Regions from separate parts of the Vibrio sp. 1078-1 genome, predicted to be linked through region 1. Evidence: predicted binding sites of a transcription regulator. Region 1 holds the regulator's gene; each other region holds the start of a gene.
The links. Region 1 encodes PurR, which represses purine synthesis genes. Its sites were predicted from a motif close to TNANGNAAACGTTTNCNTNA; they were not measured.
Positions count from the first base shown of each region.

Region 2: a site for PurR is predicted at 4,904-4,923, ahead of R7190_RS05520 (phosphoribosylaminoimidazolesuccinocarboxamide synthase). Genes of this name have one in related genera too.
Region 3: a site for PurR is predicted at 1,874-1,893, ahead of purE (5-(carboxyamino)imidazole ribonucleotide mutase). Genes of this name have one in related genera too.

Region 1 is NZ_JAWOWM010000002.1:131,789-139,397, forward strand. It holds gene R7190_RS04520 (DUF2007 domain-containing protein) at 1-26, opposite strand, end outside; gene R7190_RS04525 (TVP38/TMEM64 family protein) at 47-733, opposite strand; gene R7190_RS04530 (TfoX/Sxy family DNA transformation protein) at 848-1,438, opposite strand; cyclic di-GMP riboswitch class I at 1,555-1,644, opposite strand; gene purR (HTH-type transcriptional repressor PurR) at 1,932-2,936, opposite strand; gene torD (molecular chaperone TorD) at 3,404-4,051, opposite strand; gene torR (two-component system response regulator TorR) at 4,318-5,028, shown strand; gene elyC (envelope biogenesis factor ElyC) at 5,100-5,885, opposite strand; gene cmoM (tRNA uridine 5-oxyacetic acid(34) methyltransferase CmoM) at 6,000-6,791, shown strand; gene mukF (chromosome partition protein MukF) at 6,794-7,609, shown strand, end outside.
Region 2 is NZ_JAWOWM010000002.1:355,345-362,953, reverse strand. It holds gene R7190_RS05550 (DUF3334 family protein) at 159-839, shown strand; gene R7190_RS05545 (DUF2786 domain-containing protein) at 1,048-1,743, shown strand; gene R7190_RS05540 (OmpA family protein) at 1,961-2,620, shown strand; gene R7190_RS05535 (J domain-containing protein) at 2,697-3,671, shown strand; gene R7190_RS05530 (hypothetical protein) at 3,849-4,031, shown strand; gene R7190_RS05525 (SulA-like leucine-rich domain-containing protein) at 4,444-4,836, shown strand; gene R7190_RS05520 (phosphoribosylaminoimidazolesuccinocarboxamide synthase) at 5,040-6,143, shown strand; gene R7190_RS05515 (alkaline phosphatase D family protein) at 6,222-7,609, opposite strand, start outside.
Region 3 is NZ_JAWOWM010000017.1:1,602-9,210, forward strand. It holds gene aroE (shikimate dehydrogenase) at 1-140, opposite strand, end outside; gene hemF (oxygen-dependent coproporphyrinogen oxidase) at 242-1,159, opposite strand; gene R7190_RS21810 (L-threonylcarbamoyladenylate synthase) at 1,207-1,764, opposite strand; gene purE (5-(carboxyamino)imidazole ribonucleotide mutase) at 1,964-2,449, shown strand; gene R7190_RS21820 (5-(carboxyamino)imidazole ribonucleotide synthase) at 2,454-3,587, shown strand; gene R7190_RS21825 (type I DNA topoisomerase) at 3,654-4,223, opposite strand; gene R7190_RS21830 (DUF494 family protein) at 4,300-4,779, opposite strand; gene dprA (DNA-processing protein DprA) at 4,782-5,891, opposite strand; gene R7190_RS21840 (LysM peptidoglycan-binding domain-containing protein) at 5,875-6,969, opposite strand; gene def (peptide deformylase) at 7,108-7,609, shown strand, end outside.

The DNA.
Region 1 (7,609 bases):
GGGTTTTTAGCGATAAATATTTTCATCAAAATACCCACTTCACCAATTACGAGTTTTGCTGACTTGGTGTCGGCCTTACTTTATTCATAACCCATTTAGTGATGATTGGAAATAGTCCCAATAGCGCAAAAGACGCTAATACTGCGGGTGAAACAATGCCCGATAGGCTTTCAATTGTTGCTAATTGAGTACCTGCATTCAGATATACGGCTGTGCCTGGCAGCATACCTATTTGGCTAGTGAGATAAAATCGACCTACAGACATCGGTGTTAAGCCCATCAGTAAGTTGATTAGAAAGAAAGGGAATACAGGGATTAGACGCAAGGAAAATAGATAAAAAGCTCCGTCTTTTTCGACACCTTGATTAATTGCGTTGAGTTTATTTCCGAATTTGTTTTGTACCCAGTCACGCAATAAGTATCGGCTGCTCAAGAAGGCCAGTGTTGCCCCCATAGTGCTAGCGAAAGAAACCAGTAGCAAGCTTGTCCAAAAACCAAATAAGGCTGCACCAAGTAAGGTGACTACTGCCGCTCCTGGGATAGAAAAAGCGGTAATTGCAATGTAGGTAAAAAAGTAAATCGCAGCCGAGAATACAAAATTCTGATCGATGTATGTAGTTAGTGCTTCTTGTTGGGCTTTTGCATTCTCTAAGGTTAAATACTGGCCAAAGTTAATACCTAAAAAGACGATAGCCGCTAGTAGGATGAGACCTAATATCAGTTTCTTATTCATAATTTTGATTCCAATTTGGGATATATGTAATAAGACAGTAGGAAAACCGAAAAAATTTCACAAAAAAACCGCAGATTAGACTGCGGTTTTACAAGATAGTTTTTAGGCCGACTTTTATTGGAGGCCGTTCATCAACTCATCTCGGCGAGCTTGAGGTACCACACTCCAATGAGTGCCGTTGATAGCACCTTCTAGTGCCCATAGCAACTCAATGTTGACGGTTGCAGAGTGCGTATCTCTTATCGCTTTATAGGCGTTAAGCGCACCTTCCTCTTCAAGCTTCTCTACGGATTCGATGCCGGCTTTTTTTAGCATGCGCTCGGTAGCCAGTCGTAAGTTAGGCAAATCTTTCAAACGGTTAGGTTTTGTACTTGCTTGCTGTTCTTTCTCAAGCTTTGCCTTTTTCAATGATTGATTCGCTACTTCGATTAAGCGTTCGCTTGATTCCCATAAATCGCTGGAAATAGCGTAGTACTTTGTAACGACTGGAAAGCCACGTTTTTTATAAACGTAAGGCTTTAGCCCTTGTTTCTCGAAGTCAGATGAAGTTTTTTGGTCTGCTCTGATATGAAGCTGATTGTTTACCACTAGTGCAAACATTGTTTCATCAGCGAATAGTCCGAAGCCACCAAACATTGAGCGCGACTTGATATTACCAAGTGCCTCAAATAGCTTCATAGAGTCTTTGAGTATCGGTTTATCCATGTTTTGTTATCTCGGTGTAATTAATATTACGCCACCAAAAGTCAGGTCCGAGAGAGTAGCAAACATGCGTAAAAACAATGTCATTACAGAGTAAAGTCATTGCTTACACACTTGCCATCGGTAACCCCGCTACCTTCCATATCGTAATATGGTTCAGGCCGGAGGCTTTGCGTCCCACTCTTTCGAATGGTTTGCCCTGTGCGTGACACAATGAGCATACTTCTTATATTGAATTAACATCACGGTTTAGCGTTAAAAGTGTGATATCGGTTCAATAAAAATGATAGATTGAATGCTCTATTTTGCATATGGAAAGGTGCAAATTGGCCTTTGAAAAGGAGTTCTTAATATATATTACATTTATATAAAACAGGGAGTTAACGTTAGTCAATTGTTATTAGAGTGGTGTGAAGTATTAGAGAATGCTTAATTTTTCCAAAAAAATAAGCGCCCCTGTAGAGCGCTTATTTAACACGGTTAAATACAGTAAAATTTAGTTCATTTTTTTCACAGTATTTCGAATTACAAGCTCAGGTTGCATTTCGAAAATTCGTTTTTCGTGTTCTTTATCTTTGATACGCTCAAGTAGAATTTCGAATGCATTTTTACCAACACGACGTTTAGGTTGGTGGATAGTCGTTAGCGGTGGAGAGAAGTATTCTGCAAGCTCGATGTTGTCGTAGCCGATCACTGAAATATCTTCAGGAATTTTGATCCCGTTTTGTTGCAAGCGGCTCATTAGGCCTAGAGCCATTGTGTCGTTAAAACAGAATACCGCCGTCGGGCGCTTGTCCATTGCGGTAATTTTATCTGCAACTAATACGGCCGTATCACATTCAAAGTTACCTTCAAGGATCCAGTCTTCATTTACAGCTAGGTTCGCTTCGCTCATTGCGCGACGGAAACCTGCAATGCGCTCTTGGCAAGCAAGCTTTTCAAAATGACCGCTTAGACAAGCGATATCCGTATGACCATTGTCAATCAGATGTTTGGTCGCAATGTAGCCACCTTCTTCTGAGTTATCCATGATTTTGTCTGCTTGCGAGCTCTCTGGGCCCCAATCCATGACCACTTTAGGAATGTCCGCATGACGGTCAAGCATCTCTTTTAGTTCTTCGGTTAAGTCAGAACACATCACTAGGATGCCATCAACGCGCTTTTCAGCCAGCATACGAATGTAATCGCGTTGTTTTTCGTAAATCCCGCCTGTGTTACATAAAATCAGAGTATAGCCTTGGCGGTAACAGTAGCTCTCAACGCCATCAATCACTTCTGAGAAAAATAGGTTAGTTGATTGAGTTACTAACATGCCAATCGTACGAGTTGAGTTGCATTTTAGGCTGCGTGCAACGGCACTTGGCGCGTAATTCAGCTCGTCAACGGCTTTCATTACTTTTTCTTGCGTTGCTTCTGCAACGAAACGCGTTTTATTGATAACGTGCGAAACTGTCGTAGTGGAAACGCCGGCTAAGCGAGCAACGTCTTTTATCGTGGCCATAAATGGTGTCCTGTATCGAGCTACTGAAATATGTCGTATTGGATGTACCTGATGCTCTAATGGTTTCACACCTAGCAATATAAAATTGGCGCTAAGTGTCTCGGCAGCGGTTGATCCAAGTGCGACAAAAGGGTGCGTAGCAGCATCGGTCGATGAATTTTATCTTTTTTCTATCTGATGAGAAATTGCCATCAACCTGTTAAGAAAACACAAAAACCGCTATATTTCAGCGGTTTACATATAAATCATATTTAATCGTTTGCGCTCACATTTTAGCCCTATGTGGACTGACTAGCAATGTTTTCAGCACGAGATTTGTGTATTTGAAGTCACATTTTGACTGCTAAATAACCAAGCGTCTTTGCGCTAAGTTAAGGCAAACGAATATTATACCCAAGTTACTTACAATTGGTCACTTTCGGCATACAGGAAGCCCGATAGGCAGGCTCCCTAAAAATAGGCGGCAATTATTCACCAAGAAGGTAGGCGCTGTCTAGTTTACAAAATGCAACTAATAGTTTCGCGACACTCGAGTAAAATCCAAATTCGTCGAATTGTTTACATTTGTCTGAAAACTGAGGTAACCAAGACATCAATTGTTGCTGGATAAAGTCGTTTTGTTTAACGAAGGCTTCTTCCATGTGTTTTTCTTGTTCAAGCTCGTTTGAGCGGATAATCATGTTCCCGAGAAAGTCGAGCTCAACGGCTAAGTGATCCGCAGGTTCCTTTAGGTTTTCGTCTACTTGAACGCCAAATTCAGCCATCAACTTTTCCATTTCCTCAGCTGGCTTGTCATTCAGTAAACCTGATTCACCAATGTACATGGATGCGTAAGGAAGAGCGCCGTATTTTTCTGTCTTCAAAAACAGTTCACAAAAGTCAGCTGCAAGCTCTAGTTGTGCATCTTCACGATCTTGTAACCGATTCAATGCATCAACTAGGCTATCAACAGCTGGTTTCAGCGACTCATTTTCACCTAAACCTGCGAGAAAACTGCGAATTTCAACACTGTGATAGGCTTCCAATTCTTTCTCTGTTAGTTCTTTTGCGAACAAGCTCGAAAACCACCAGTAAATTTCAGCGCGTTTTTCATTAAAAGCTTTCACTTCTTGCATTTTGGGCTCCTGAATGATGCTTCAAGTCATGCATCACAAAGTCAATTAGGGATATCCCCTAAGTGTAATCAATTAAAATGAATAGCAGTAACTATAATTGTTATGTTTTATGGTCAAAAATGACCGTTTATTAATAGCAATGGGCAAGCTTGTTTTGAATCAATAAAAACGCTAAATCTTGCGTTTTAATGTATCTATGACTAGAAATGTTACTAGTTATGAATAGAATACGTCTTGGATAATAAGAAGACAGAAAAGTGGTGTAAATGAGCTATCACGTATTAGTCGTAGAAGATGATGTTGTAACTCGTAGTAAGCTTGCGGGATATTTCCAAAATGAGGGCTACCAAGTCAGCGAAGCAGAGAGTGGCGCGGAAATGCGTGAAGTTTTGCAAGCGGGCGATGTAGACCTGATCATGCTGGATATTAACTTGCCTGGTGAAGACGGCCTGATGCTTACTCGTGAGTTACGTAGCCAATCGGATATTGGTATCATATTAGTAACAGGACGCACGGATAGCATTGATAAAATCGTAGGCCTAGAAATGGGTGCTGACGATTATGTGACAAAACCTTTTGAACTGAGAGAGCTGTTAGTTCGCGTTAAAAACTTGCTGTGGCGTATTTCAGCAGCGCGTAGTGGCAGCTCGAAAGCGAATGAAACCAGTGAAGAGCACATTGTGCGCTTTGGGGAGTGGACATTCGACATTCAACGTCGCGCACTTAGCCGCAACGGTGAGCCAGTAAAACTAACTAAAGCAGAGTATGAACTTTTGGTGGCATTATCGTCTTACCCTAACCAGGTGTTAAGTCGTGAGCGTATTTTGAACATGATCAGCCATCGAGTGGATGCGCCGAATGACCGCACCATTGATGTTCTTATTCGACGTATGCGCGCAAAAATGGAGTTCGATCCTAAGAACCCACAGATTTTTGTAACGGTGCACGGCGAAGGCTATATGTTTGCTGGTGACTAGTTTGAACATAACTCAATCGTAAAAAGAAAAGGAGAGCTTCGGCTCTCCTTTTTTGTGGCTTCAAGATAATACTAGTTTGCTTCAACCATTGGTGTTTGGCCGACAGTATCACGCAACCTTTGCCAAATACTGCCCAAGTACTCATGCCAATAAAGCTCTGTTTGTTCTAAGTAACGCGCTTTAGGTGAGTATTTATCCCAAGGTTGACTTATCTCGCTAATAGCTAAGAAGTTGGTCGGGGCTGGGATTGGTTTAATGCCTGCTGCGTTGAACTCATACAATGCACGGCTCATGTGACTCGCAGAAGTGACTAACACAATCTCCTTTTGTTGGACGAATGCAGCCGCTTGACGCGCCTCTTCCCACGTATCTTTCGCATCTTCTAATAAAATGATATCGGATTTCGCGACTCCCAACGCAAGGGCAACGTTCGCCATCATTCGCGCGTGGCTAATTTCAGATCCGCCAGCATAGCCGGATAAGATTAATTTCGCGCCTGGATACATTCTTAAAATACGAATGCCCTCAGTTAAGCGCATTAATGCTGCACGGCTTAACTGCGAGGTGGGTGGAATTTCGTCATCGATAACATGACCATTCCCTAAAACCATCACGTAGTCGATGGTGCCAGAAACTGGCAAAAAGGCTTTATGCTCTCGTTCTAACGGCATAAGAAGCTTGGTTGAAACAGGTTGGAAGGCAACAAGAAAAATGCCAACAAAAGAGAATAGAACAACGAAGCAGCCAGTTTTACGTTTTGTAGTAAAACTAATGAGAGCAAGACCCAACAAGCCTATCAGCAGCAATGCCGGAAGGGGCATAAGCATGGCTGACACTACTTTTTTCAGCTCAAACATACATAAATAGTCCGAAAAAACATCAATTGATAATAAAAATGAGGGTATCCCTCTTTATTCCTGCTTTCCTTGTGCCAGAATAGCGGCACAATCCGTTATGATAACTCAGCAGAAGTGACAGAAGACCGCAATTTCGACGATATCGCCCACAAATTTGCAAAAAATATTTACGGCTCCGATAAAGGGGAGATCCGCCAAATCATTGTGTGGGAAGATTTTCTACAGATTCTAAGTGAATTAGATGCTGACCAGCAACCCCTAGAAGTGTTGGACGCTGGTGGTGGTTTGGCACAAATGTCGCAAAAGCTTGCTAAGCTCGGACATCGAATCGCTTTATGTGATCTATCTTCGGAAATGCTGCAGTTGGCTAAGCAGGATATTGAAAAAAACGGTTTGCTTGAGCAGTATCGCCTGATTCATTCGCCTGTCCAATCCATCGGTGAACATATGGATGGACGGGTCGATCTGGTTATGTTCCACGCTGTGATGGAGTGGCTGGTTGATCCTAAGGCCGCACTTGAAACAGTTCTAGAACAAGTAAAACCGGGAGGTATCGCATCAGTCATGTTCTACAACCACCACGGTTTAGTCTATAAAAACGTGGTTTGTGGCAACATTCCTCATATATTAGACGGCATGCCTCACCGAAAAAGATTTAAACTACAGCCGCAAAAAGGCTTAAAACCTGAAGAAGTCTACCAGTGGATAGAAAATTCAGGTTTTAATATTTGTGGCAAATCTGGTATTCGCTCATTTAGTGATTACATAGGCAATATGGAATACATGGGTGATTACGAGTTTGAAGATGTGTTGGCGCTAGAAAAACAACTTTGTCGACAAGAGCCATACCTCTCATTAGGCCGCTACATTCATGTGTGGGCTAAAAAGAACGATAAACAGGAATAACAATGAGTGAGATGACTCTCAATGCTGCAGAGCAACCAATCGATGAGCTGGTTGGCTGGGTTAAGCAGCACGATTTCTCGTTGAACCTGACCACAGAGCGATTGGCATTTTTGATAGCCATTGCCGTACTGAGTAATGAAAGGTTCGATGAAGAACTGGGTGAAGGTGAACTGCATGATGCATTTGCCATCGTCACTCGACTATTTGATGAGACCGGCGAAGCCTCCGCTTTTCGTGCGAACAATGCGATCAACGAGATGGTTAAGCAGCGTCTTATGAGCCGTTTTGTCAGTGAGATTACTGACGGAGCGAGCATTTACCGCTTGTCGCCATTAGCGATAGGAATAACCGACTACTACGTGCGTCACCGTGAGTTCTCAAAACTGCGTCTATCTATCCAGCTATCCATGGTAGCGGATGAAATGGCGAAAGCAATTGAGGCAGCACAAAAAGGTGGCACACCGGGTCACTGGAAGAAAAACGTATACGGTGTTTTAAAATATTCTGTAGGCGAAATCTTCGATCAAATTGATCTCAACCAACGTGTTATGGATGAGCAGCAACAGTCAGTGAAACAACAGATTGCTGACCTGCTTAACAAAGACTGGCGTGAAGCGATCAACAACTGTGAAGCACTTCTGTCAGAAACATCAAGCACGTTGCGTGAACTTCAAGATACGCTGCAAGCCGCCAGTGATGAACTGCAAACTCAGATCCTCGATATTCAAGAAATTGTTTACGGTGACCCTGAGCTGGAGTTTATCGAAGAAGCCTTGTTTGGTCTGCAAATGAAACTAGACCGAATCACAAGCTGGGGC
Region 2 (7,609 bases), 220 kb from region 1:
GAGTTAGTGAAGTAATATTCTTTGAATTTCGTCACTTTACAACATTTAAAAAGACGAGCAAATCAGAATCTCGATACAATAATTAAACTTATGCTTTATTTTTTCACGCTTGATGCCTACATTGGGGAACGAATCGCGTTTCTAGATGAGTTTTCAGAATGAAAAAAAATAAAATTGTGACCACTGAAGATATCCTTCTCAAACTTTGCCAGTCTGTTTCTGGCGTACTTACTTCGGCGACATCTTCTCAAGTAAATTATTCAGCAATGGTGCAAAAAATCCACAAGACTAGCCTCAAACCAGATTTTGGCTGTTTTGTTCTGTTTGATGGCGGATTTACCGGGCTAGTTGTGATTAATTTTACGGCAAAAGCCGCACTGGAGATCTACACCAACTACATGCGTAATATGGGCATGCCAGAAGAAGAACTGGCAATATCTCATACTTCTGACGAGGTAGGCGATGTTCTGGGTGAACTCATGAATCAACTGGTCGGAGACTTCACTAATAAAATTCGTAAAGACCTGCAAACGAACATCACACAAAACCAACCAAAAATGCTGGCGCTGAATAAGCAAGTTATCTTACAAGTTGATACCAACCTTGACCGCCCTCAAGCGCGCAGAGTGACGTTCTCCACCGAAAACAACAATATTTTCTATCTCGAACTAGCAATGGATAAAACTGAGTTCATCCAACTGGAAGAGTTTGAAGTTGCTGAAGACGAAAACCCAGACGACATTTTAGAGGCAACACGTAAACAGTTGGCTGAGAAAGAATCTAAATCGTCGGGATCAAACGATGATGCCGATGACTTGCTCAACCAGCTCGGGTTGTAATTCTAACGAATCTTAATGAAGAATGGCTTCTTAGACACAAGTACGACTTCATACTGATTACGACGAACTAAAACGCCAGCCTCGCTTAATGCGAGGCTTCTTTTTATGTGCTGAAATTATCTTCAGTCCCACCTTGTATTTCGTTTTTATGTCAAAAAAGGTAATATGTCTGACTTCATAAATTTTCTGCTTTCGTTACTGGTTGTCGATGGATAAACAAAAAGCTCTGAAAAAAATCGCCAAGTGCTTAGAACTGGGCAATTCCGCTAATGTTAATGAGGCTGCCAATGCTATCAAAATGGCACATCGCCTCATGCTTAAATATGGTCTCGATAAAGACGATATTGAGTTCATCAGAATGGGAAAAACACAATCTTCTCATCTGCTACCAGCGAACATCAGTTCTACCATATTGCGAGTGATTCGCGGCATTAACACAAAATTCGGTGTCGAAGCAGTATTGTTGAATCACAAAGGGCTCAAACGTGTCGAATTTATCGGTGAAGCAGATCGCGCTATTTTTGCTGCATTTGCTTTCGATATTGTTTATCGCGAGATGAACGAAAGTACCGGACAATTCCGAAACAGCTTTGCTGGCACCGGCACCTCTTCTCAGGAAGTGACTCGCCGTGTGAACTCATTTGTATCTGGCTGGGTGGAAGGCGCGATTGAAAAATTGCCAATTATTTCTCCAGATGAAGAGTCGGCCAATAAAATTAATGACTATATTGATAAAGAATTCCAAAACATTGACCGCGAAACGTTCAAGAAGCAATTGAAAGAAGCAATGAAAAACCTAACTGAAGACTACGAAGTGGGCTTAAAGAAAGGTAGAAAGGTTTCAGTTAACCGTGGAGTGGGCGGCGAACAAGCACGCAAAATGTTGGGCGATTCATCGAAATAGCCAGAATAGTAAAGGATTCACATAAGCAGCAATGACTTCGATGTCGATGGGGCTTACTTTGAGAGCTTTGGCAGTATTGGTAGGAATTTTCTTACAGAAACTCTTATCAATCTTACTTTCTCATAACAAATATTAATGCTTGTTTATTCATAATTCGCATCCCATTATGAGGCATGGTTTCGCCTCAGTTTTATACGGAGATTTTCCCTTGAAAAAGATGCCTATTGCACTAGCTCTAGTGCTAGCTCTTACTGGCTGTCAAGCCACTCAACGCCAAAATGCAACAACGGGTGAATACGAAACTAACTCCACCACGCAAGGCGCGCTTATTGGTGCGATCGCTGGCGCAGCAATCGGCCTAGCAACGGGTGATGATGCTAAAGAACGTCGTCAGCATGCACTCATTGGTGCAGCCGCAGGCGGAGCGACTGGCGCTGGCGTTGGTTACTACTTTGACCAACAAGAAGCGGAGTTACGTCGCGCTTTGCTAAACTCTGGCGTACAAGTTCAGCGTGTTGGTGAAAATCAGCTTTTACTGCGTATGGAAAACGGTATCGGCTTCTCTTCAAGCTCTTACCAGCTTGATGCTAGTATCCATAATACTCTACGCGGTGTTGCTCGCATCCTAGTTGAGTACCCAGATACCAGTCTCGTTATTGACGGTTACACGGATAGCACAGGTAGTGAGTCATACAACCAAACGTTGTCAGAGCGCCGTGCAGAGTCCGTACGTCAATTCCTAGTATCTCAAAACGTTGCACCTGGTCGTGCAATTGCACGCGGCTACGGCGAACGTAACCCAATTTGCTCAAACCAAACTTCTGAAGGTCGTGCGTGCAACCGTCGTGTTGAAATCCAGATCTTGCCACTGAAGTAATTTGGTTGCACCATAACGGTAATAATAAAAAATTACCGGAGCAGGCCTAACCATTATCGTTAGGCCTGACATATTAATGTCTGTCAAAACGTCTGCCCTACTCTGCTTATTTAGCCTCAGCTTTTCTGGTTACTCGCTTGCCTCTCAAGCTCCAAATGACCCCATCGAACAATACGAGTACGCACAACAATTATTGGCATCAAACGAAGCTGAAGCCTCACCAGAAACGCGCTACTGGCTAGAGCAATCCGCCAACCAAGGTTACCTCCCTGCACAAAAACAGCTCGCGAACGACTTTGCTAAAGGGATCAATGGTGAAAAAAATGAAACACAAGCGTTATATTGGCTAACCTCTATCGCACTCAATGACCCAACCGATCGTGGCTTTCTTCTCGCCGATTTTATTCAGCGCAATCCAGATAAGGTCACAACTTCTCAATTGACTGAAGCCTTGTATCAAATGGCTTCTCAGCATAATCCAGCAGCAGAACAGGCTTATAATCAACTGTTAGAGCAGCGCTTCAACCAACTGCGAGCTAAACAAGTCTCGCAAATAAAGTCGCTCGATAAAAAGGCGGAGCAAGCACAGGAAGAGAAAAGCACAGTTGCAAACCCCAAAGTAGAACACTCGCCGTTTCTATGGCTGATTTGGCTAGCGGCGATACTCATCATCAGCGGCTTAAGTTTCCTCGTGATCAAAAAACTCAAGCAGAATAGAAAAGCGCGTGAAGCCAAAGGGGAAAGCCAAAATCAACGAATGGCGGAAAAAATAAAAGAGCTAGAGTTTACGAACAAGCAACTGAAGCGTCAGTTAGAGAAAGTATTCAGAGAATTTAAGAAATCCAAAACTCAGGCAGAAAACCATAAGCTAAGCGTCGCGTGTGCTATGTTTGGCTACACACCACAAACCATCCCTGATTTACAGGCAATCAAGCTACGCTATAGACAGTTATCAAAGCTTTATCATCCTGACACAAGGGGCAGTGAAGAAGAAATGAAGCGACTCAATCATGCCTTTAAGCTCGTCTCACAAAATGTTACAAAACAGTAAAAATAGGTCAGGATACTTTGGCTACCATGCTTTTATTCCCATATAATCAAACACCGCAATCGATCTCCCTCTCAAAGAAATTAACAGACATTTAACTTAAGTCGCGCTTTTATGCCATAATGCCCGGCGCAAAATAACACCTAACGACTCAAATTAATCTAGGTGGGGAGAAAATCAATGTTCACTGAAGAAGGCACCTGTGATTGGTGTAAAAAACCTAGTCTTGTAACTCGTCACGATTATTTAGATGGCAAGCACCACTACTCATGTAAAGCTTGTTACGATATGGCAAAAATCGACGTGCGCCTATTTAACCAAGGCGAATTGCAAATGCGCGAACGTTTGCAACGAGCGAGCTAAGCAAGACGGAATCAATGGAACTGATTTTCAAAAGCGCCTTTTATAAGGCGCTTTTTTGATCTCCCAAGCCTATTTCCAATCTCTATCTCGTATTCCCTCCTATCCTACATAGCATGTCGCATCGGTTATCAGCCCTCTTCCACTGTATACAAACCACTGTCCGTGAAAAACACCTGTATATACAGTAGTAAACCCCTGTATGTCTCTCGTCCAACTTTCTACTCACCTCACATTTTTAAATTGATGTTAGACATATCAGAAATAAAAAATAAACAAATAAATTCAATTACTTAAAGTAAAATTCTTTTATTTCCTTTTCAAAAAACCGCAAATAACTTTTGAGAAACTTGTTGATCAGGTCGCCAAAACAAACTACTGTATAGGCATACAGCATGTATAAAGGAACAGTAAGATGCAGTTACAAAGTCAATCTCATACATACTCTCGTTACAACGTATTGGCACAAGCAACTAAGCCCATGGCCGTTTCGGATCAGCTTCTATCTAAGCTGGCTGTTTTATCGCAGCAGAAACAATGGATTTTGTTTACAGCAGACTGCCCTCGTCCAGACTTTGAACAACTCACTGCTTCTAATATTTGCTGTAAAAACGTTATTCAAATGAAGCCCTCTCAACAGCTTTCAGAAGTCGAGATCGTGATAAAAGCCATCCGATCAGGCAATGCCAGTGCTGTTGTCGCATCCAATAAAATTGCACTTATGAATCAATCTATGTTGCGCGACATGGCGCAGCGCTATCAGTGTGAAGTCTTTTTCGTCGAAGGCAGAGTTAATAAGTACCACTAATAAGTTCGACGTTATCCATCCTGCATCTCGCCTCCTTTTTAAGGGGGCTTTTTTTGTATTAAAGAAAATAGGCAAACGTTTGCTTTTTCTCTGGCGAGTTAAAATAGTTCTGGTATGATGCCCACATTCGATTTATTCAGCGCCCACATTTTGCTGAATATCTTCTCTTTCTGACGTTTGATTAAGATGATAGGAATGTCGCAATGAGCCTTGCTAATCAAGTACTTGCCGTCAATGACGACCTGCCAATTCGCACCCATAAACCCGTTCATAGTGGAAAAGTTCGTTCAGTTTACTGGTTAACTGATGAAGACAGCGCCCGACTGATCAAAGAAAAAGGATACAATGTCGCGCCAGATGCGCCTTTGGCTATCATGGTGATTAGCGACCGAATCTCTGCGTTCGATTGTATTTGGCATGCTGAAGGTGGTCTTAATGGTGTCCCGGGTAAAGGGGCTGCGCTTAATGCGATTTCTAATCACTGGTTCAAACTGTTCAAAGAAAATGGCTTAGCAGATAGCCATATTCTAGACATTCCTCACCCTTTTGTTTGGATTGTACAAAAAGCCAAACCGGTAAAAATCGAAGCCATCTGCCGCAAATACATCACGGGTTCGATGTGGCGCGCTTACGCAAATGGCGAGCGCGAGTTTTGTGGAATCCAACTTCCTGAAGGGTTAGAAAAAGACAAAGCACTGCCAGAGTTGCTAATGACCCCATCCACAAAAGGCATTCTAAAAGGCATTCCCGGTGTGCCAGAAGCGGATGACGTTAATATTACTCGTCAAAATATCGTAGACAACTACGAAGCATTTAACTTCTCAAGTGCGGACGATATCGCACTCTACGAAAAACTGCTGAAAGAAGGCTTTAACGTTATCAGCCAAGCATTAGAAGCAATTGACCAAATCTTTGTCGATACCAAATTCGAATTTGGTTATGTTCATGATGCTGCTGGCAATGAAAAGCTGATTTACATGGATGAAGTGGGTACACCAGACTCGTCTCGTATATGGGATGCTAAAGAGTACCAAGCAGGTCACATCGTAGAGAACTCAAAAGAAGGTTTCCGCCAGTTCCTACTTAACCACTTCCCTGACCCAGATATCTTGCTAAATAAAGAACGTATGCCAGAGCGTGAAGCACTCGCTCGTGATAATGCTTTACCCGTCGAATCTTTGATGGCGATTTCGAGCACCTACATTGGTATTGCCGAGAAGATTACAGGCAAGCCGATTCATTTGAGTGAGAATCCGAAAGCGGAAATCATCGAAGTTCTGAGCAAAGAATACGGATTGATTGACTAGCACTGTCGCTAGATTGCTAAATGCTTTCCAATAAAAAGTCCGCACTAGCTTGCGGACTTTTTTCGTATTAGGCTCAGTTTAGCCGATATTTAACGTAGTGCCATCTGTTGTAGAGGCTGACTTGGTCGTCACCTGATATGTTTTGTCTTTAATCGTTGATACGAAATACCAGGTCGACTCTGCCTTGTCGGGCGTAAAAGTAACGCGCATAAAGCCACGCTGTTTGATGTCTGCCCACTGTAATTCTGACACTAAGTGCGGCAGCGTGTATTCCATTTGAGCGATCGCAACAGGGTCTAACGCGAGGTAGGCCTCTAACCCAGGGGAACTCACAGAGCTAGTCGCAAACTCTACCCCGATAGGATGCTTAGATACGTCTTTAAGCTCACTTGCCCATGCGTTGTGCGTATCTCCTGCCAAACAGACAAAGTTACCACTGCTGGCTTTGGCCAGTTGATAAACGTTCTCTCGCTCAACGTAGTAACCATCCCATGCATCTAGGTTATATGGCAAAGCAATGGTATCTAAACTTGGGTCAGAGAGATAACCCGTAATCGCAGAGTTTACCGCTAATAACGCCTCTGTTTTTTGTTCTTCAGTGGCAGTAAACAATTGAAACATCGCGGTCATAACCGAACTTGGCAACTCCATACGAGACATTAACACTTGTTGCCCTAGCACATTCCAAGTTGCGTCGTGCGTACTGAACGCATCCATCAGCCAAGCGAGTTGGTCAGCGCCTAACAGCTCTCGGTCTTGACTGCGCGACTGGGCAACTAAACCGCCAATAGCTTCCATCGTTGGTGAGCTGAGCGAGAAATAATCCAACGGTTTATCACGCCCCACAAGTCGCGTGTCGAGCATCATCAAATTGACTAAACTTCCAAACGAAAACTGACGGTAAATCAGCATGTTTGAGAAAGTGTTTTCACGAACGGGCAACCATTCTGTCCACGCGGCAGCCGCAGATGCACGACGATCATTAAAACTGCCTTCCTCTTCTTGATGGTTTTCCGCACCATTTTTCCAAGTATCATTTGCAAGCTCATGGTCATCCCAGACAGCAATCATTGGTAGGCTCGCATGTAACGCTTGCAGATCAGCATCTTGGCGATATTGCGCATACCGTTTTCGGTAATCATCTAAGGTAATACATTCAGTGCCTTTGCTTGGCTCTCGCCCTAGTGCCTCAGCATCTTCACTAGCGTAGCCACCAGCACCATACTCATAAATGTAATCACCGAGATGAAGCACCACATCAAACGGGTCTTGCTCATGTTGATTTAAAATCTCTCGATACACATGGAAATAGCCAGCAGGATAGTTTGCACAAGAAACAACCGCCATGGATGCCTTTTCTACACCATCCTCTGGTAATGTTTGAGTTTGCCCGACTTCGCTAGTGACATCTCCAACCATGAATCGATAGTAGTAGCGAGAATTTGCGTTGAGATTTTGAACATCGA
Region 3 (7,609 bases), on a different contig from region 1:
AAACCATCAACAGGTGCACTTTCTGCGGTGTACACCAAAGATTGATTAGTTTGACGAGCAAACAAGGTGTGAATGAATGGCGACTTACTGTGTCCGATAGGATTACCAAACACGGCATAGCGATCGATTTGCTGGGTCATTTCCTTACCTTTGCTCCTTACTTAGATATAGAGAAAACAGGGCCACCTGATTACAGATGACCCTATCACTATCTATCTATATAGAAAAGGAGATTCCGTGCTTACCACTCTCGGGGCGTTAGGTATCGCTCGTAAAGTTCAGCTTCTGGCGATCCCGCTTCTGGCTCGTAGCAGTACTCCCAGCGAGCGAGCGGCGGCATTGACATCAGAATCGACTCAGTACGCCCACCACTTTGTAAACCAAATAAGGTGCCACGGTCATACACTAAGTTGAACTCTACGTAACGGCCGCGACGATATAGTTGGAATTCACGCTCACGCTCACCATACTTGAACTCTTTACGACGAGAAACGATCGGCAAGTAAGCCTGGCAATAGCCTTCACCGACTGCTTTGATGTAAGCAAAACACTTATCAAATTCCCACTGGTTTAGATCATCAAAGAACAAACCGCCAACACCGCGAGTTTCATTACGATGTGGTAGGAAGAAGTATTTGTCACACCATGCTTTATGCTCTTGGTAAACATCGTCACCAAATGGCGCACAAAGCAGTTTTGCAGTATCGTGCCATGATTGGCAATCTTCTTCAAATGGATAGAACGGCGTTAGGTCAAAACCACCACCAAACCACCAAATTGGGTCTTCGCCATCTTTTTCTGCAATAAAGAAGCGAACATTGGCGTGTGAAGTCGGTACATAAGGGTTTTTAGGGTGAATAACCAAAGAAACACCCATCGCTTCAAAACGACGACCCGCTAGCTCTGGACGATGCGCTGTCGCAGATGCTGGCATTTCTTTCCCTTCCACATGCGAGAAGTTCACGCCTCCCTGCTCGAAAACAAGGCCATCACGCATAACACGTGAGCGCCCACCGCCACCAAGACGTTCGCCCGGTTCACGATGCCATGCATCCTCGACAAAGACGGCCTTTCCATCTTCTTGTTCTAACTGCTGACAAATGGAGTCCTGAAGTGACATCAAGAACTGCTTTACGGCGTGCTTATCGATCGCTGACATACGTTATTACCTATTACGTGAAACCTAATGATGGCTGGTTAGCAGGGTTAACCCTGTCTTAATATTTGTGAAGTTTTGGCGTCACGAATCTCGCTGGGTTTATCACGACCGCTGGTCTCGCCACGAAGAATGGCGACCAGCTTATCACCCAACTGCTCTTCGACTTCTTCCGTGGTCATACACGGTGGTAAGCCGGAAAGATTCGCGCTGGTAGAGGTTAACGGCTTTCCGAATGCATTACATATTTTTTGCACCAAAGGATGATCAGTCACACGAACCGCAATTGAATCAAACTGCCCTGAAACCCAGTTGGATACTTTATCGCTCGCTGGCATGATCCAAGTGTATGGGCCTGGCCAAGTGGCATGAACAGTCTGTAATTGTTCTTCAGTCAACTGAGATTCATCAATATAAGGCAAGAGCTGATCATAACTTGCCGCGATGAGAATCAGCCCTTTTTCTACCGGACGCTGCTTGAGCTCTAATAGCTTTTGAATTGCTTCTGGGTTATCTGGATCACATCCGACACCAAAAACCCCTTCTGTTGGATAGGCAATCACTTCGCCTTGCTTGAGTGCGTTGAGCACTTGTTCAAAGTTATCCACCGATTACTTCCTATTTGTTTGACTGTGTTGTTTTCACTAAGTGTACAAATATTCATTCTCAGACACTAAAGCAATTTTTTTATAAAATGTATCAATAGCGCCAACAACAAGAAGCAAACGTTTGCTTGAGATAAAAATCCCCGTATAATGCGCACAAATTTATAGCTCACCTAATTTTTGCAGCTTAAAGGAGTTTGAGATGAAAGTCGGTATCATCATGGGTTCTAAATCCGATTGGCCAACCATGAAACTAGCAGCGGACATGCTAGATCAATTTGGCGTGCCTTACGAAACAAAAGTCGTGTCAGCACACCGAACTCCTCAATTACTGGCTGACTACGCTAGTGGCGCAAAAGAACGCGGCATCAAAGTTATCATCGCAGGCGCAGGTGGTGCAGCCCACCTACCAGGTATGGCGGCGGCGTTTACTAGTTTGCCAGTGCTTGGGGTTCCCGTTCAGTCTCGTGCACTGAAAGGTATGGATTCACTGCTTTCTATTGTACAGATGCCAAAGGGAATTGCGGTTGGTACATTGGCGATTGGCGAAGCGGGCGCAGCAAACGCCGGTATCCTAGCTGCGCAAATCCTAGGCACTCATGATGAAAACATCATGGCGAAGGTAGAAGCATTCCGTAATGAGCAAACGGAAACAGTTCTCGCAAATCCAAACCCTGCAGAGGATTAATCAGATGCATGTACTGGTTCTTGGTGCGGGTCAGTTGGCTCGTATGATGTCTCTGGCTGGTGCGCCACTGAATATTCAAATTTCAGCTTACGATGTCAGCAGCGGTGATGTCGTTCACCCTTTAACTCAACAGGTACTTGGCCATGGCTTGGAAAATGCGATTACGCAAGTTGATGTGATTACTGCCGAGTTCGAGCATATTCCACATGACGTGCTCAAGGTTTGCGAAGCGAGCGGCAAGTTCCTACCAAGTACGCAAGCCATCAAAGCAGGTGGTGATCGCCGTATTGAAAAAGCACTGCTTGATGATGCCGGCGTGCGCAACGCGAAATACTACGTCATTGAAACTCGTGAAGACTTTGACCGCGCAATTGAACACGTTGGTATGCCAATGGTTCTGAAAAGTGCATTAGGTGGTTACGATGGTAAAGGCCAATGGCGCTTAAAAGAAGCTTCTCAAGTCGACGACATTTGGACTGAGATGTCGGAGTGCATCGCGGCAACACCAACTCAAGCGATTGTTGCTGAAGAGTTTGTTCCTTTTAACCGCGAAGTATCACTGGTTGGTGCTCGAAGCAAAGATGGCAGTGTGGAAGTGTATCCTCTGGCAGAGAACGTCCACACCAACGGTGTATTGAGTCTTTCTACTGCGATTGATGCGCCAGGGTTACAGGAACAAGCAAAGCAAATGTTCACGGCAGTCGCAGATAGCCTAGATTACGTTGGCGTATTAGCGCTTGAGTTCTTTGATGTCGATGGGGCACTTTTAGTGAATGAGATTGCTCCACGCGTGCACAACTCTGGTCACTGGACACAGCAAGGTGCAGAAACGTGTCAGTTTGAAAACCATCTGCGCGCAGTGTGCGGCTTACCATTAGGCAGTACGAAATTGGTTCGTGAAACCTCAATGATTAATATTCTTGGTGAAGACACACTACCAGAAGCATTGTTATTAATGGATGGTTGCCACATTCATTGGTATGGCAAAGAGAAACGTGCAGGTCGCAAGATGGGACACATCAACGTGTGTGGCGACTACCCAGGAGAATTGCACCGTAGGTTGTGCGCTCTGGCAGACATCTTAGACCCAATAGCTTTCCCAGCCGTGCAAGCGTTCGCTAAACAGCCTCAACACTAACGTTTGGCAGCAAAAAAATAAAAAAAGGGTCGCACGATGCGACCCTTTTTAATTCCTTTGATGTATTTACCCTTGTTGGGTGTGCTGGCACTTACGGTTGGCACATTGCAATTTCACACCACTGGCGAGTTTCTTCTCCACCAACAAAGTAAAACCACATTCTTCGCATCGCCCCTTGACCGGAGCAAGGTTCACAGCAAATTTGCATTTAGGGTAGTTGTCACACGCGTAGAATGTTTTGCCAAATCGGGTTTTACGCTCAACCAAATGTCCTTTGCCACATTCAGGGCAAGCGTGTTGCTCTTGTGACTGCGCCTCTGGCTCTGGTTGATTAATCGACTCAATATGATGACAAGCCGGGTAATGGCTACAACCAACGAACATACCGTAGCGCCCTTGGCGGAGAACCAACTCATTGCCACACTCAGGACAAGGCACACCCAACTCTTTCACGATGTGACCATCATTGCTGTGTAGCGGTTTAATGTAATCACAGCTTGGGTAATGGTTACAGCCGAGAAATGGGCCATGTTTTCCGTGCTTGAGAGTCAGCTCACCACCACATTTTGGACACGGCTCGTGTTCCAAAGCGTGTTCATGGGCAGAGAAAAGGGTGTTGTCGATTTTACTACTCATACTTACCGTTTCGTGAAAAACACACAAAAAGACAAGCTCGCGTTTATTCTAGTTAAACTCGAACTTGCCCAGATGGTTAGTGAAGAATCCCTTGTTCCTTGGTGTACAACAGCTCTTCCATTAGCGTGTAAGCGTTTTCGTTGCCAGGCACATTAAACAGCACCATCAGAATGATCCATTTGAGATCTTCAAGCTCAAACTCACTCGTTTCTAATCCCATCACTCGGTCAATCACCATTTCGCGAGTTTCTGTGGTTAACACATTGATTTGCTCGAGAAACAATAGAAAACCTCGGCATTCCAAATCTAAACGCTGCATCTCTTTCGCTGTGTAGATACGAGTTGATGACGAAGCCATGCAAGTCGAGATTGCAGAAGAGGTGTCACTTTGCTGCAATGCGGCAAGCTCTTCTAACCAGACAAGGGCTTTGTAGATATCTTTTTGTTGGAAGCCTGCACGAAGCAACTCTTCTTCCAACTCGTCTTGTTCGACCTGTAACTCTGCATCGCTATGGATGTAGGTTTCGAATAGATACATCAGTATATCCATCATCATAGCTAGCCCCTCCCCTTTCGAATATAGCCACCTGAAACCGCAACGACATGCCCAGAGAGTTCTAACTCTAAGAGCTGCATCATGACTTCTTGGACAGGTATATTGGTCCTGTTTGCAAGAATATCAACCGGTGTAGCTTCACTTCCTACGTTAGCTAACAGCTGAGGAAATGGCAATTCTTCTTCATCATTTAACGTAGAAAATAAATCGGTACTCTGATTAATAGACCAATCAAGCAAGGACTGTATTTCATCTAAGACATCTTTCGTCTTTTCTACGAGGCAAGCGCCATGACGTATCAACTGGTTTCCACCGCAGGCATTGGGGGCATTGATTGACGCTGGCAGCGCAAATACTTCTCGACCTTGCTCAAGCGCGTAACGAGCTGTAATTAACGAGCCGCTCTTTTTCGCCGCCTCGACGACCAGTACACCAAGCGATAATCCACTAATAATACGATTACGACGCGGGAAGTTTTCTGGGCGCGGCTTGGCATTAGGCCGAGACTCAGACACCAAAGCCCCATGTTCAATAGCACGTTGCGCTAAACCACGATGACGTGCCGGATAAATATTTTCTAAGCCAGATCCTAGCACCGCAATCGTCTTACCACCCGCTTGCAACGCACCATCATGCGCATGACCATCAATGCCTAAAGCGAGACCACTGGTGACAATAAAATCGTGCTGAACAAACTCTGCAGCAAACTGACGTGCATGCTGTAATCCATCAATACTCGCATTTCGACTTCCAACCATCGCGATTTGTGGCTGAGAAAGACAAGTAGGGTTTCCTTGAACAAAAAGTAGAGGTGGCGGTGCAACGATTTGTTTGAGCTGAGGTGGATAACACGGGTCAGTCAGTGTCAGGATATGATGATTTGTAGAAGCCTCAAGCCAGCTTAAACAAGCATCGACTTCTTTATCTGTTGAAGCCCAAGCTTGAATTTGCTTAGTTGTTAACCCAAGTTGTTGTAGCTGTTCAGGAGAGAAGTTTACGATGTTACGTGGCGTGTCTCTTGCCAGTAGCTTATTCATTTTGACGCCGCCAATGCCTGGCAAACAACTCAGTTTTAACCAGGCAGCGAGATCATCGTTATTTCGTCGATTCATCGATGGTTAATTCGTCCGCCAACGGTGACACCACCGAAATATCTTGGTTAATGGGTTTCGTACTGTTAGTGATCAGTGCCAAGCTAAAGTACTCATAAGGACGAATGACCAGCAACTCACCAACTTTGCTTTGAGGCAAAGTAATTTTCTTATCAAGCACGCCAAACTCTTTCTTGAACTCATCGCCGTCTTTGTAAACTGGGTGCGCGTCTTCTTTTAAATCAAACACACTGCCTTGCTTGAGATTGTCTGACGTGCCTTTATCAATCACCACGACTTGGTTAGTTGAACTAAAGCGAATACCTTCGATATTACCTAGCAACTTTGCAGAACTGCCTTGTGGCGACGGCAGCGGATAGAACGTAGTCGTGAAGTCAGTATTCTCAACCGATTGATTTGGCAACGCGATATCGTTACGTAGGATTTCTTGCATTTGCGATGTAAGCTTCAAACCTGAGTAATCAGTCGAAGCTTCAACGAGCTCGCCTTTGGCAATCAAACGCAGCGCGGTAATCTCTTCGGACACATCGTCACGCGAAAAGGTAGCTACTGGTCGGTAAATAGCCCAACCTGTCGCGGTCTGATTGCCATTGATATACAGCACATCTTCTGCAGTCAGATACTTACTGCCCTTGCTGCTACCCATCACTTTTGCTGCTCTGTTCAACGAATCTTTATCTAGCAACCGATCCGATTTAAGGTAAGGCATCACCAAACCTTCCGCGACCGTTGGTACGGCTTTCTTTTCTGTGATGCGAGCTTTCGGGCTCAGCTTCTTAACCGGTTTTAGGCTCAACACGGGCTGACCGTTAATCCACACCAAAGACAGCTTGTCTCCGGGATAAATTAAATGAGGGTTATCGATTTCCGGGTTTACTTGCCATAAACGAGGCCACAACCACGGGCTATCCAAGTACATGGCCGAAATATCCCATAGCGTATCGCCCTTCACAACTACATATGTATGTGGCGCATCATCTTTAACAGTCAGTGGGTTCGCATCCACATTTGCTACAGCGTTGAAAGAGAAAAGTAACGGCAACGTAACACTGGCAACGTTGCGGAAAATTCGATTCATGACCCTCGTCCTTGGTCTATTAAGCAGGAACCAGAATGGAAATTGGTGCAAGGATGCTGTCATTTAGGCTATAAAATGTCTAGAATTGAGCCAACAAGGTTTGTGCTGTTTCGGCACAGTTCAATATTTCGAGTGAATATGTCTGTATTACAAGTATTAACATTCCCGGATGATCGCCTGCGCACAGTCGCAAAGCCTGTTGAAGCGGTGACACCTGAGATTCAAAAAATCGTCGATGACATGATTGAAACCATGTACGACGAAGAAGGTATTGGCCTTGCTGCAACGCAGGTTGATATCCACAAACGTATCGTAGTGATTGATATTTCAGAAACTCGCGATGAGCCGATGGTGCTAATCAACCCTGAGATTCTGGAAAAGCGTGGCGAAGATGGCATCGAAGAAGGCTGTCTGTCGGTACCAGGTGCGCGCGCACTTGTGCCTCGCGCTGCAGAAGTTACCGTTAAAGCACTGGATCGTGATGGCAAAGAGTTCACCTTTGAAGCCGACGACCTGCTAGCGATTTGTGTTCAACACGAGCTTGATCACCTACAAGGTAAGCTATTCGTGGATTACCTATCACCACTGAAACGCAAACGCATTCAGGACAAGCTAGCGAAAATCAAACGCTTTAACGAGA